2 regions of the Streptomyces sp. NBC_01077 genome follow, and region 1 is predicted to be linked to the other one. Evidence: riboswitches for the same ligand, from Rfam matches in the RefSeq annotation. Region 1 holds a riboswitch; the other holds the start of a gene.
The links. Region 1 has a riboswitch for glycine ahead of gcvP (aminomethyl-transferring glycine dehydrogenase). Riboswitches for the same ligand answer to the same signal wherever they lie in the genome.
Positions count from the first base shown of each region.

Region 2: another riboswitch for glycine. It lies ahead of gcvT (glycine cleavage system aminomethyltransferase GcvT); the one in region 1 lies ahead of gcvP (aminomethyl-transferring glycine dehydrogenase).

Region 1 is NZ_CP108669.1:2,142,710-2,150,119, reverse strand. It holds gene OG462_RS09565 (MerR family transcriptional regulator) at 1-624, shown strand, start outside; gene OG462_RS09560 (bifunctional nuclease family protein) at 713-1,186, shown strand; gene OG462_RS09555 (MerR family transcriptional regulator) at 1,379-2,038, shown strand; gene OG462_RS09550 (DNA polymerase IV) at 2,137-3,486, shown strand; gene OG462_RS09545 (PRC-barrel domain-containing protein) at 3,736-4,101, opposite strand; glycine riboswitch at 4,215-4,314, shown strand; gene gcvP (aminomethyl-transferring glycine dehydrogenase) at 4,492-7,377, shown strand.
Region 2 is NZ_CP108669.1:6,650,911-6,658,320, reverse strand. It holds gene OG462_RS30275 (ABC transporter permease) at 1-923, opposite strand, end outside; gene OG462_RS30270 (ABC transporter substrate-binding protein) at 1,011-2,681, opposite strand; gene OG462_RS30265 (enhanced serine sensitivity protein SseB C-terminal domain-containing protein) at 2,946-3,725, opposite strand; gene OG462_RS30260 (enhanced serine sensitivity protein SseB) at 3,840-4,580, opposite strand; gene OG462_RS30255 (AAA family ATPase) at 4,715-5,377, opposite strand; glycine riboswitch at 5,530-5,629, shown strand; gene gcvT (glycine cleavage system aminomethyltransferase GcvT) at 5,789-6,913, shown strand; gene gcvH (glycine cleavage system protein GcvH) at 6,991-7,371, shown strand; gene glyA (serine hydroxymethyltransferase) at 7,404-7,410, shown strand, end outside.

The DNA of each region.
Region 1 (7,410 bases):
AAGATCCGGTTCCTGGAGGCCGAGGGGCTCGTGGAGCCCCGGCGTACGGCCTCCGGGTACCGGAAGTTCAGCCCGCAGGATGTCGAGCGGCTCGCTCAGATCCTGCGGATGCAGCGGGACCACTATCTTCCGCTGAAGGTCATCCGCGAGCACCTCGACGCCCTCGCCAGGGGAGAGCAGATCCAGCTCCCGACCCCCGGGCGCCGGCGGGACCTGCTCGAAGGCGCCTGGGACCAGGATCCCGAACTGCCCACCGCCACGCGGATCGGGCGGACCGAACTGCTGGCCGCGGCCGAGGTGACCGAGACCGAGCTCCTCGCGTGGGAGTCGTACGGTCTGATCTCCGAGACGGAGGGCGGCGGCTACGACCCCGAGACCGTGACCGTCGCACGGCTCGTCGCGGATCTGGGGCGATTCGGTCTCGAACCGCGGCACCTGCGGGCCGTCAAGGCTGCCGCGGACCGGGAGGCGGGGCTGATCGAGCAGGTCGTCGCGCCACTGCGCCGGCACCGTAATCCGCAGACCAGAGCACATGCGGAGGCCACCGCACAGGAGCTCGCCGCGCAGTCGGTGCGGCTGCACGCCGCGCTCGTACAGACCGCGCTGGGGATTCGGCTGCAGTGAGTCCGTGACGGGCTTTCGTGGCGGGCTCGGCGACGGCTTGGGAGGGCCCGACTATCCAAACCGGTCGGGCACGTCCTAGGGTTGCTGTGTGAACGAGCTCGACGTTGTGGGTGTCCGGGTGGAAATGCCCTCCAACCAGCCGATCGTGCTCCTGCGTGAAGTGGGAGGCGATCGGTACCTCCCCATCTGGATCGGACCGGGGGAGGCGACCGCGATCGCCTTCGCCCAGCAGGGGATGGCCCCTCCGCGGCCGCTGACGCACGACCTGTTCAAGGACGTGCTGGAAGCCGTGGGACAGGAACTCACCGAAGTCCGCATCACGGATCTGCGTGACGGGGTCTTCTACGCCGAGCTGGTCTTCGCCAGCGGCGTCGAGGTGAGCGCGCGGCCTTCGGACGCGATAGCCCTGGCCCTCCGGACCGGAACGCCGATCTACGGCAGTGACGGTGTGCTGGACGACGCCGGCATCGCGATTCCGGACGAGCAGGAGGACGAGGTGGAGAAGTTCCGCGAGTTCCTCGACCAGATCTCACCGGAGGATTTCGGGACCAACAGTCAGTGAGCCGAAGCGGCGCGGCCGCAGGCCGTTCGCGGGGTGCTGTCAGAGCATTCGAGTAGCCTTTCCCCGGCGAGAGAGACGGGAAACCACTCTCAGGGTGATTATCACTCGGCGTGCCGAGTGTGGCGATCGTTGACGCACCCCGAGTGACTGCCTACCTTCGTGTGGGCAGGTCAAGGACGGAGGGTCGGCGTGATGAGCAGCGCGGACGGTACGGCAGGGAGCTCGCTCGGACGCGTGTCCGGAGAGAGCGGTCCGTATCCGCTTCACGGGCGTGTGGGCGACTTCGGTGCGGACGCCGGTGCGGGGGCGGGTGCAGGACCGGGGGGCGTCTCCGGGGCGGCTCCGGGGGCGGCGGGCGAGGTGGTCGGCTACCGCGGCCCCACGGCCTGTGCGGCGGCCGGGATCACCTATCGCCAGTTGGACTACTGGGCGCGCACGGGGCTCGTGGAGCCTAGCGTGCGGCCCGCGTACGGGTCGGGGACCCAGCGGCTCTACAGCTTCCGCGACGTCGTCGTGCTGAAGATCGTCAAGCGTTTCCTCGACACCGGGGTGGCCCTGCAGAACATCCGGGCCGCGGTGCAGCACCTGCGCGCGCGGGGCTTCAGCGACCTGGAGCGGATGACGCTCATGAGCGACGGGGCCACGGTGTACGAGTGCTCCTCGCCTGACGAGGTCGTCGACCTGCTCCAGGGCGGTCAGGGTGTCTTCGGCATCGCCGTCGGCGTGGTCTGGCGGGACGTCGAGGCGGCGCTCTCGCAGCTGCACGGGGAGCGCGTCGACACGGGCGAGACGCTCGTGGGACACAACCCGGGGGACGAGCTGGCGCGACGGCGGCGGGACAAGGCGGTCTGAGGGCGGCGGTTCAGCAGCCCTCGGCTCCTGGGCCTGTGTGGTGCGGGGCGGCGTTGTCGTCAGTGGTGTTGTCAGTGGTGTGAGGCAGCATCGGACGTGTGAGAGCCGCGCCCACCATCCTGCATCTCGACATGGATGCCTTCTTCGCCGCCGCCGAGCAGGCGTCGAAGCCCAGCCTGCGCGGAAAGCCCGTGGTCGTCGGCGGTCTCGGTCCCCGGGGCGTGGTCGCCACCGCCTCGTACGAGGCGCGCCGCTTCGGAGTGCACTCGGCCATGCCCATGGGCCAGGCGCGGCGGCTCGCGCCGAACGCGGCCTACCTCGTCCCCCGCTTCTCCTTCTACCGCTCGATCAGCGAGCAGGTCATGGAGCTGCTCGGACGGCTCTCCCCGCTCGTGGAGCCGCTCAGCCTCGACGAGGCGTTCGTGGACCTGGAGGCCGGGGGCGTGGCCGACGACAGCGTGGGCGCGCGTGCGGCCGGTGAGCGGCTGCGGGTCGACATCCTGGCGACGACGGGACTCACGGGGTCCGTGGGGCTCGCCGGGTCCAAGATGATCGCGAAGATCGCCTCCGAGGAGGCCAAGCCCGACGGGCTCGTCCTGATCGAGCCCGGGACGGAGCGGGAGCTCCTCGGGCCGCGTTCGGTGCGGATCCTGCCCGGCGTGGGGCCGGCGACCGGGGAGCACCTGCGGCGGGCCGGGATGACTACCGTGTCCGACCTCGCGGAAGCGGGCGAGGACGAGCTCGTACGGCTCCTTGGGCGGGCGCACGGGGCCTCGCTGTACCGGATGGCCCAGGGGTACGACGATCGGCCCGTGGTGGCCGAGAGGGACGCCAAGTCGGTGTCGGTCGAGGACACCTTCGACGTGGACCTGCACGACCGGGTGCGGATCCGGGTCGAGGTGGAACGGCTCGCGGAGCGGTGCGTGGGGCGGCTGCGGGCGTCCGGGCACTCCGGGCGGACCATCGTCCTGAAGGTGCGGCGGTTCGACTTCTCGACGCTCACGCGGTCCGAGACGCTCCGGGGGCCCACGGATGATCCCGGTGTGGTGCGGGAGGCGGCGGCGCGGCTGCTCGAGGCGGTGGACACGACGGGCGGCGTGCGGTTGCTGGGGGTCGGGGTGAGCGGGCTCGCGGACTACACGCAGGAGGATCTGTTCGCTCAGGCGGAGGCGGGGGTCGCTGCCGCTTCGGTGGGTGACGTCGCCGCTGCTGAAGCCGTGGTCGCCGTCGAGCCTGCGGCCGCTGAGCCCGTGGAGCGGCACTGGGCGCCCGGGCACGACGTGCGGCACGCGGTGTACGGGGCCGGGTGGGTCCAGGGGAGCGGGGTCGGGCGCGTCACCGTGCGGTTCGAGGAGCCGGGGTCGGAACCGGGGCGGGTGAGGACGTTCGCGGTGGACGATCCCGAATTGGTGCCGGGGGAGGCGTTGCCGTTGGTGGGGCGGGGTTGAGTGCCGGTGCGGGTCTCCCGTGGGGGTGCGGCGGGGTTGGCGGGTGCGGGTTTCCCGTGGGGGTGCGGGTGGGTTGTGGTGCGCCCGGCCTGCGGCCGGGCTTGGGGTTCCCACCCGCACCACCCGTGCTGCTGAGAGGGCGGAGGTGCGGGTCTTCCCGTGGGGGTGGGGCGTCGGCGGGTGCGGGCGGGGCGGTGGCGCCCCGGCCCGGATTCCTCCTCGTGTCGCCCGTGTGGCTCCGCCCCGGCGCTACTGGCCTGCCAGGCGGCCGAAGTCTGTGTCCGGGGTGTCCGTGGGGGGTGGGGGGAGGGCGAGGCTGTAGTGGCGGTAGAGCTGGAGTTCCTGCTCAGGGGAGAGGTGGCGGCCCACGCCGAAGTCGGGGGCGTCCTTGATGAGGGCCCGCTCGTACGGGATGTGGAGTCCGTCCTCGACCAGCTCGCTCGGCTCCAGCGGGACGAAGGCGTCCCGGCTGAAGAGGCCGGTGCGGACCGCCGCCCATTCCGGTATGCCGGTCGCGTCGTCCAGGTACACCTCGTCCACGGTTCCGATCTTGTGTCCGTTCCGGTCGTACGCCTTGCGGCCGATCAGGCTGCGCGGATCGATATCGGTCTGCACGGTCCCTCCAACTGGTCGCAACTGCTCTACACCCCTACGAAAGTGCACAACTGGGATGTCGGCCACTTGAGCGATGGGAGCCGCAACCTCGCTGGTAGGCTGGCTGTGGCTGTCGACCCTGTGCGGGAGAGTCCCCCGGAGAAACCTTCCGGTGGGCGCCGAAGGAGCAAATCCTCCCCGGAATCTCTCAGGCCCCTGTACCGCGCGGACGAGGTCACTCTGGAAAGCAGAGCGGTGTCCGACGGCATGCGCTCTCACCGACGGTGAAAGCCGGCGTGCCGTGAGGCGTGCCGGTGAAACTCTCAGGTTGAGATGACAGAGGGGGAGGCCGTCCGGGTACCCGCGCCGTGGTGCCCCTCGCAGGTCGTGACGACCAGGAGGCCTCCGTACATGACCGCCAACCGCATTCCGCTCTCCGAACTCGAACAGGGCATCCCGTTCGAGCAGCGGCACATCGGGCCCGACGCCGAGGCGCGCGCCAAGATGCTCGCCCAGGTCGGCTACGGCTCCCTCGACGAGCTCACGGCCGCCGCGGTGCCGGACGTCATCAAGAACACCGAGGCCCTGGGCCTGCCGGCCGCGCGCACGGAGGCCGAGGTCCTGGCCGAGCTGCGTACGCTCGCCGACCGCAACCAGGTCCTCGCGCCCATGATCGGTCTCGGCTACTACGGGACCTTCACGCCGCCGGTGATCCTGCGGAACGTGATGGAGAATCCCGCCTGGTACACGGCGTACACGCCGTACCAGCCGGAGATCTCGCAGGGGCGTCTCGAGGCCCTGCTGAACTTCCAGACCGTCGTCGCCGACCTGACGGGGCTGCCGACCTCCGGGGCGTCCCTGCTCGACGAGGGCACCGCCGCCGCCGAGGCCATGGCGCTCTCCCGGCGCGTCGGCAAGGTCAAGAACGGCGTCTTCCTCATCGACGCCGACGCCCTGCCGCAGACGATCGCCGTCATCGAGACCCGCGCCGAGCCGACCGGTGTCGAGGTCGTCGTCGCGGACCTGAGCGCGGGCATTCCGGCCGAGATCGCCGAGCGCGGTGTCTTCGGCGTGCTCCTGCAGTACCCCGGCGCCTCCGGTGCCGTCCGCGACATCAAGCCGCTGATCGACGCCGCCCACGAGCTCGGCGCGATCGTCACCGTCGCCGCCGACCTGCTCGCGCTGACCCTGCTCACCTCGCCCGGCGAGCTGGGCGCGGACATCGCCGTCGGTACGACGCAGCGCTTCGGTGTTCCCATGGGCTTCGGCGGTCCCCACGCCGGTTACATGGCCGTCCAGGACAAGCACGCCCGCTCCCTGCCCGGCCGTCTGGTGGGCGTGTCCGTCGACGCCGACGGCAACCGCGCGTACCGCCTGGCCCTGCAGACCCGCGAGCAGCACATCCGCCGTGAGAAGGCCACCAGCAACATCTGTACCGCCCAGGTGCTGCTCGCGGTCATGGCCGGTATGTACGCCGTCTACCACGGCCCCGACGGCCTCAAGGGCATCGCGCAGCGCACCCACCGGTACGCCGCGATCCTCGCCGCCGGCCTCACCGCCGGGGGCGTGGAGCTCACCCAGGGTGCCTTCTTCGACACCCTCACCGCCCGTGTGCCCGGCAAGGCCGACGAGGTCGTGGCCGCCGCCCGCGAGGCCGGTGTGAACCTCTACCGCGTCGACGCCGACCACGTGTCGATGTCGTGCGACGAGACCACCGGGCGTGCCCAGCTCGCCGCCGTGTGGGGCGCCTTCGGTGTCACCGCCGACGTCGAGGCGCTGGACGCCGCCACCGAGGACACGCTGCCGGCCGGTCTGCTGCGCTCCGACGCGTACATGACCCACCCGGTCTTCCACGCGCACCGCTCCGAGACCTCGATGCTGCGCTACCTGCGCAAGCTCGCCGACCGCGACTACGCGCTCGACCGCGGCATGATCCCGCTCGGCTCCTGCACGATGAAGCTGAACGCGACGACCGAGATGGAGGCGGTGACCTGGCCCGAGTTCGGTCAGATGCACCCCTTCGCCCCGGTCGAGCAGGCGCAGGGCTACCTCACGCTCATCACCGAGCTGGAGGAGCGTCTCGCCGAGGTCACCGGCTACGACAAGGTGTCGATCCAGCCGAACGCCGGTTCGCAGGGCGAGCTGGCCGGTCTCCTCGCCGTCCGTGCCTACCACCGCGCCAACGGTGACGAGCAGCGCACCGTCTGCCTCATCCCGTCCTCCGCGCACGGCACCAACGCCGCCTCCGCGGTGATGGCCGGCATGAAGGTCGTCGTCGTGAAGACCGCCGACGACGGCGAGGTCGACGTCGCGGACCTGCGCGCCAAGATCGAGCAGTACCGCGACGAGCTGTCCGTGCTGATGATCACCTACCCGTCGACGCACGGCGTCTTCGAGGAGCACGTCGCCGACATCTGCGCCGAGGTGCACGAGGCCGGTGGCCAGGTGTACGTCGACGGTGCCAACCTGAACGCACTGGTCGGTCTGGCCAAGCCGGGGCACTTCGGCGGCGACGTCTCGCACCTGAACCTGCACAAGACCTTCTGCATCCCGCACGGCGGTGGCGGCCCGGGCGTCGGCCCGGTCGGTGTCCGCGCGCACCTCGCCCCGTACCTGCCGAACCACCCGCTCCAGCCCGCCGCGGGCCCGGAGACCGGCGTCGGCCCGATCTCGGCCGCCCCGTGGGGCTCCGCGGGCATCCTGCCGATCTCGTGGTCGTACGTGCGTCTGATGGGCGGCGAGGGCCTCAAGCGCGCCACCCAGGTCGCCGTCCTCGCGGCGAACTACATCGCCAAGCGCCTGGAGCCGCACTTCCCGGTGCTCTACACCGGCCCGGCCGGTCTGGTCGCCCACGAGTGCATCGTGGACCTGCGTCCGCTGTCCAAGGCGACGGGCGTCACGGTCGACGACATCGCGAAGCGCCTCATCGACTACGGCTTCCACGCGCCGACGATGTCGTTCCCGGTGGCCGGCACCCTGATGATCGAGCCGACCGAGTCCGAGGACCTGACCGAGCTGGACCGCTTCTGCGACACGATGATCGCGATCCGGGCCGAGATCGAGAAGGTCGCCTCGGGCCAGTGGCCCGCCGACGACAACCCGCTGCACAACGCCCCGCACACCGCGGCCGCGCTGGGCGGCGAGTGGAACCACGCGTACACGCGGGACGAGGCGGTCTTCCCGGCCGGTGTCTCCGCCGCGGACAAGTACTGGCCGCCGGTGCGCCGCATCGACGGTGCGTTCGGCGACCGGAACCTGGTCTGCTCCTGCCCGCCGCTGGACGAGTACGACAACTGAGCATGATGCGAGGGCCGGTGCGGAGTTTCTCTC
Region 2 (7,410 bases), 4.5 Mb from region 1:
AACATGATGAAGCCGACGAGCACCGGATAGTCGCGGGCGTCGATGGAGGTGCGGATGAAGTCGCCGATGCCGTTGAAGGAGAAGACGGACTCGGTGAGGACGGCACCGGACAGCAGGCTGCCGGTCAGCAGGCCGATCGCGGTGACCACCGGAAGCAGCGCGTTGCGCAGCACGTGGCGGACCCGGATGGTGTTCTTCTGCAGGCCCTTGGAGTCGGCGGTGCGGATGTAGTCCTCGCCCAGCACTTCGAGCACGCTGGCGCGGGTCATCCGGACGATGACGGCGAGCGGGATCGAGGCGAGGGTGACGGCCGGGAGGATCAGATGCCGGAACGCGTCCCATGACGCGTCGAACTCACCGGTGAGCAGGCCGTCGAGGACGGCGAGCCCGGTGACGCTGGTCGCGTCGAGGCCGGTCGAGAGCCGCCCGTAGCTCGGGAGGAGACCGAGGTTGACGGCGAAGACGCCCTTGAGGATCAGGGCGAGGAAGAAGACCGGGATGCAGATGCCGACGAGTGAGCCGGAGACGGATGCCACGTCCAGCCAGCCGCCGCGGCGCTTGGCCGCGAGATAGCCGAGCGGGATGCCGACGACGACGGCGATGATCATCGCGGCGACGCTGAGTTCCACGGTGGCCGGGAAGCGCAGGGCGAACTCGTCCCACACCGGCTGACCGGTCTGGACCGAGGTGCCGAGGTCCAGCTCGAAGATGCGCTTGAGGAAGCGTCCGTACTGCACCCAGACCGGCTGGTCGAGTCCCAGGATCCGGTTGATGCGCGCCACATCGGCTTCGGTCGCCCGCTCGCCCAGGATCGCTGAGGCGGGTCCGCCGGGCAGTCGGTTCAGCCACAGGAAGAGCAGAACCGACAGGCCGAGCAGGGTGGGTATGAGCTGTAGCAGTCTTCGTACGACGAGTCGCAGCACCCCGCGTGCCCCTTTCTTACGTATGCGTGAGAAGCGGGTCCGCCCGGCCACGGAGGTGTGGCCGGGCGGACCCCGCTCGATGTGCGATTACTTGAAGGAGACCTCGGCGAAGTTCTCCTGCGTCAGCGGGGAGACCTTCGGCGGGTTGACGTTCTTGCCGAACGCGATGGCCGGCGGCGAGGAGGAGATCGGGAGACCCGGCAGGTAGTCCATGATCATCTCGTTGGCCTTCTTGTAGGCGTCGACCCGCTTGGCCGGGTCGGCGATCTTCGAGGCGCCGTTCACCGCGTCGAAGACCTTGGCCTCCTTGAAGCCCCACTGCTTGTCGTACCCGGCGAACCAGGTGCCGATGAAGTTGAAGCCGTCGTTGAAGTCACCGGTCCAGCCGAGCATGTGCAGGTCGCACGAGCCGGCCTCGGTGGCGTCCAGGTAGTCCGGGGCCCACTTCATGGCCTTCGGGGTGACCGTGATGCCGGCCTTCTCCAGGTCGGCCTTCATCAGCTCGAACATGTCCTGCGGGGCAGGCATGTACGGGCGGGTCACCTCGGTCGGGTAGCAGAACTCGACCTTGAGGGCGGACTCGCCGGCGCTCTTGAGGAGCTCCTTGGACTTGGCGGTGTCGAACGCGTACGTCTTCACCTTGTCCGAGTAGCCGGCGACGGTGTCGGGCATGAACTGCGTGGCCACCTTGCCGCCCTCGGGCAGCTGGGTCTTCACGATGTTCTCGCGGTCGATGGCGTGCGCGATGGCCTGCCGGACCGCGGGCTTCTTCAGCGCCGGGTTCTTCTCCTGGCTCATGCCGACGTAGAAGAGGTTGAAGACGTCACGGGTCGGGACGGCGTAGCCCTCCTTCTCCAGCGTCTTCACGTCCGCGGGCGCCACCAGGTCGTAGCCGTCGATGTCACCGGCCTGCAGGGCCTGGCGACGGCCTTCCACGGTGTCGATCGTGCGGAAGACCAGGTTCTTGACCTTGGCCTTCTCGCCCCAGTATCCGTCGAAGCGCTCGAGGGAGACTTCCTTGTTGCCCTTGTTCCACTTCGTGATCTTGTACGGGCCGGTGCCGGCGACCGTGCCGGCCTCCTGGCTGTACTTGGGGTACGTGATGGCGTCGCCCTTGGCGGACGCGTCCTGCTTCTCGTACTCCTTGAGCGCCTTCGGCGAGTGGATCGCCAGCGCCTGGAGCGAGAAGCCGCCCGGCAGCTGCGCGGAGGGCTCGTTGACCTCGATGACGGCGGTCTTGTCGTCCTTCGCGGTGCAGGACTTGTAGTTCGCCTTCGGCGCTTCCTTGTCCTCGTTCTTCGCGAAGCCGCCCATGATGGACTGCCAGTAGTACGAGACGGCGCTGGACTGGTAGGTGCCCTTCCAGTTGAACCAGTGGTCGTAGTTCGCACAGACGGCGGCGGCGTTGAACGCCTCGCCGTCGTGGAACTTGACGCCCTGGCGCAGGTTGAAGGTCCACACCGTGCCGGCCGGGTTGCTCGACCAGGTCTCGGCGAGGCCGCCGACGAGCTTGCTGCCGCCGGACTCGTGCTCGAGGAGCGCCTCGAAGGCCTGGCGGGTCACCCGGAAGGTCTCGCCGTCGCTGGCGAGAGCGGGGTCCAGGGAACCCGGGTCACCGGCACCCGCGAACACGAACGTGTCCTTCGCGCCGGCCTTGTCACCGTCCTTGCCGCGCTCGCTGGAGCAACCCGTGACGACCAGGGTGACGGCTGCCGCCACCGTGATCGCCCGGACCGTACGGGACTTGGTTATGCGCATGGGCCCACCCCGGGTTCACCGACTGAGAGGTTTTGACCGGCCGAACACTACAGACGGGCATCCAGCTGGAAAACAGTCCGGATAACGGTGATACCTAGTCGAGACCCGGACACTCGCCAAACCGGTCAGATCCCGGACAAGTGCGCCGACGGTTTTAACACCGTTGACATCTGGGCGAGTTCGCCGCACGTCTCTCGGCCGTTTGATCGATCAGACGGCGGTGGGATTCGATCGCCGGTTCGGGGGCCGGGGCGGTCCCCCCGGTCAGCGGTGCTGCGGCGGGTAGCCGTACCCGGGGACGGCCGCCGCGCCGCCGGCGTGTGCCTCGCGGTCGTAGAAGGGGCGTCCGTTCGCCCGCAGCCAGAGGGCCACCGGGTCGTACGCGTCGGAGAGGGCGACGGTCGAGACGGGCAGCCCCTCGGGTACGGCTCCGATGGACTGGCGCATCATCGCCCGGACCGTGTCGACGGCCGCGGGCGAGGTGTCGTACAGATCGAGACCGATGGCGAGGTACGGGGAGCCGAGCGCGGGCTGCACCCAGCCGCGGCGCAGCGCCCGGACGGCCGGGGTGCGGTGCGCGTTCTGCGTGAGCAGGGCGTAGAACTGCGGGAGCTCCAGGGTGGGCTCGGTGACCCGCAGCGGCCCGGCGGGCATCCGGTCGAGGCCGGTGGCGATCCGGCGCAGGTCGGCCCAGGGGATGCCGACGCCACCGCCGGGGGCGTGCGGATTGAGCCAGACGCCCCAGCGGTCGGGGTAGAGGGCGCGGGCGATCTCCCGGCCGGTGACGAGCTCGTGGGCGCGGTGCCAGCCGGAGGCGGCGAGTTCCTGGGCGGAGGTGACGCAGGGCGCGTAGCCGAAGCCGTCGACCTCCATGTTCCCGTACTGCGCGTCGGACGAGCCGGGTGATCCGTGCCAGAGCAGCATCCAGAGCTCGCCGTCGGCGAGGGCGTGCAGCAGCTGCTCGTACGCGTCGTAGCGTCCGGGTGCCACCTGGCGCAGCATGTGCTCGACCTGTCCGGTCGCAGCGGTGCCTGACGCGCTCACCCTGTGTCCCGCCCCTCTTCCGTCACCACGTCTGTTCCGACGTCTGTACTGCCGACAGCTGTCCTGCCGAGGTCTGTCCTGCTGTCGAGAAGTTCAGCTTAAACAGGCCGTCCGTCACACGGCGGCGCGCTGGTAGAAGGGGCGCACCCGCTCCAGCATCCAGTCGCCGACCGGGTCCTGTGCCATGTCGAGCAGGATGAGGTTGACCGGCCAGGCGCACTCGACGCGGCCGAGGGCGCGGCCGAGGGCGTCCAGGGGCGCGTTGCGGTCGACCCCGTCCCAGGCGGCGAGCTGGACGCCGACGAAGAGGGCGGGTTCGGTGCCCTCGACGCTGGCGAGGGCGCGACGGGCGGTGGTGACGACGCCGGTGGCCTCGAACTCGGCGGAGGCGGCGGCGAGGAAGTCGACGGGGTCGTCCTGCCAGTCGGGCTCGAAGAGGCGGACGCGGCCGCCGGTGGCGGGGCCGTCGAGCGGGGTGCGGCCGACGCGGCAGAGCTCGGCGACGGCCGGCGGGGGCAGCGGGACGCCGACGATGCCGCCGGGGTTCACGGCGATGCCGAGCTGCGGGGGCAGGCCGCGGGCGAAGTCGCGGGCCGGGGCGACGGTGAACGACATGTGGCTGCCGACACAGGCGAGGAACTGCTCCTCGGAGCTGAAGACGGGGACGTACGCAGCGCCGTCGATCTCCATGGTGGCGAGGTCGAGGTCGGCGCTGTCGGGTCCGCCGCCGTTGGGCAGGGGCACCCAGACCGGGCTGCGGCCGAGCACCTCGACCAGGCGGGCGCCCGCCGAGGGGTTGCCGAGTGAGGCGGCAAGGACCTCTTCGAGCTCATTGCCCGGCCACGTCACGTCCACGGTCCCGTTTCCCCTTCTCGCACGGCCTGCCGCACCGGCCGCCCGGCAGCACCCTAACGCCGCCCCGGCACCGCCGTGGCCAAAAGAAAGGGTACGAGCGCCGGGCGGGGCGCCCCCGGGGGGAGGTGCCCGCCTCAGGCGGCCTCGCGGAAGCCGATCTTCCGCAGGGTGTCCGCCGCGTCCCGGTCGAGCAGGGTCACGGAGGCGCAGCCGTGCGGCAGGCGGCCGGCCTCGGCGGCCGCGACGAGCCGGGAGACGGCCCGCCGGTGCCGCGCGAAGGCGTAGGAGGAGACGCCGCGGCCGCGGGCCCGCTGGCCCTCGCGGGCGGTGTCCGGGGCGACGTCGAGGAGGACCAGGTGCAGGCCCCGGCCGCGACGGCGGGCCTCGCGGGCGAGCCAGCCCCGCACCCAGGACTGGGTGCCGCAGTCGTGCACGATCACTCCGGCGCCGGAGCGCAGGGCGCGGCGCAGCCCCGCGTAGTGCGCGAGCCGGACCAGCGGGCGGTAGACGGCGTACGGCAGGAGGCGGGGCATCCGGGCCTCCCAGTGCTCACGGGTGTCCTGCGAGTCGATGCCGGTGCCGTCGGCGGCGCGCTGCATGAGGGTGGACTTGCCGCTGCCGGGCAGGCCGGAGACGACGACCAGGTCGCCGGCCGCGAAGGTGAGGGCGCGGGGCCCCCGGCCGCCGCGCTCGCGGAGGTCGCGCAGGAGCCGGCCGCGGCCCCGGGTCCTGGCGCGGGCTCGCTGGGACGGTATGCCGGTACTCGGCGCGTATGCGCCGGTGTGCTGGAACCTCATCGCTTCTCCCCCTGCCCGGGCCTGGGAAGACCCTTGCCCACAAAGTGTAAAGAAGCGGTAATGGGACACAAGCGATGTGCCCCGCCGACCTCGCGTGCAATGATGTGCGCGCCAGGCGCGCACAGTCGCCACACAATCGCATACCGGCCGCTCGAATCCGCGCGGGAGAGTTCCGGACCGCCAGTCGTGTCCGGACGCCGAAGGAGCAAGACCCTCCCTTGAATCTCTCAGGCCCCGTACCGCGTGGATGAGGCAGATCTGAAAAGCGGGACACCCTGCTGTGTCCCCACCCAAGGTGCAAACCGAGGATGCCCTCGGTGAACCTCTCAGGTTCCATGACAGATGGGGAGGACGTCCTCGCCCGTCATGTGTTTCGTCACCGAACCGCCCTTGGGATCCGGGAGCCACCCCATGAGTACTGCCCCCCGTCTGACCGCCCTCGATGCGCTGCATCGTTCGCTGGGCGCGACCATGACCGACTTCGCGGGCTGGGACATGCCGCTGCGCTACGCCAGCGAGCGGGACGAGCACATCGCCGTCCGCACCAAGGCCGGCCTCTTCGACCTCTCCCACATGGGCGAGATCACCGTCACCGGCCCGCAGGCGGTCGAGCTCCTCGACCACGCCCTCGTCGGCAACATCTCCACGGTGGGCGTGGGCCGCGCCCGCTACACGATGATCTGCCAGGAGGACGGCGGGATCCTCGACGACCTGATCGTCTACCGCCTCGGCGAGACCGAGTACATGGTCGTCGCCAACGCCTCCAACGCGCAGATCGTCCTGGACGCGCTCGTGGCCCGCTCCGGCGGCTTCGACGCCGAGGTCCGCGACGACCGTGACGCGTACGCCCTGATCGCGGTCCAGGGCCCGGAGTCCCCCGGCATCCTGAAGTCGCTCACCGACGCCGACCTGGACGGCCTGAAGTACTACGCCGGCCTGCCCGGCACGGTCGCGGGTGTGCCGGCGCTGATCGCCCGTACCGGCTACACCGGCGAGGACGGCTTCGAGCTGTTCCTGAAGCCCGAGCACGCCGAGGGCGTGTGGAAGGCGCTGACCGAGGCGGGCGCCCCGGTCGGTCTGATCCCCTGCGGCCTGTCCTGCCGTGACACGCTCCGCCTGGAGGCGGGCATGCCGCTGTACGGCCACGAGCTGACCACCGCGCTCACCCCCTTCGACGCCGGTCTCGGCCGGGTCGTCAAGTTCGAGAAGACGACCAACGAGGGCCGCTTCGTCGGCCGTGAGGCGCTCGAGAAGGCCGCCGAGCGCGCCGAGACCGCCCCGCCGCGCAAGCTCGTCGGCCTGATCGCCGAGGGCCGCCGGGTCCCGCGCGCCGGCTTCTCCGTCGTCAAGGACGGCGAGGTCATCGGCGAGGTGACCTCCGGCGCCCCGTCCCCGACCCTCGGAAAGCCGATCGCGATCGCGTACGTGGACGCGGCGCACGCCACGCCCGGTACCGAGGGTGTAGGTGTGGACATCCGCGGCACCCACGAGCCGTACGAGGTCGTGGCGCTGCCGTTCTACAAGCGCCAGAAGTGACGCAGTCGTCTCATCCCGGGTCTCATCCCGCGAGACCCACGTTCATCAGTACTCCCCCGATCCAGGAGAATCAGGCCATGAGCAACCCCCAGCAGCTGCGCTACACCAAGGAGCACGAGTGGCTGTCGGACGCCGAGGGCGGCGTCGCGACCGTCGGCATCACGGAGTTCGCCGCCAACGCGCTCGGTGACGTCGTCTACGCCCAGCTCCCCGAGGTCGGCTCCACGGTCACCGCGGGCGAGACCTGCGGCGAGCTGGAGTCGACGAAGTCCGTCAGCGACCTGTACTCCCCCGTGACGGGTGAGGTCGTCGACGCCAACCAGGACGTGGTGGACGACCCGTCGCTGGTGAACACGGCTCCGTTCGAGGGTGGCTGGCTGTTCAAGGTGCGCGTCGCGGGTGAGCCGGACGAGCTGCTCACCGCCGACGAGTACACCGCGTTCTCCGCCGGGAACTGAGACCGGACCCGAGACCCCTTAGGGATCGATTCATGTCGC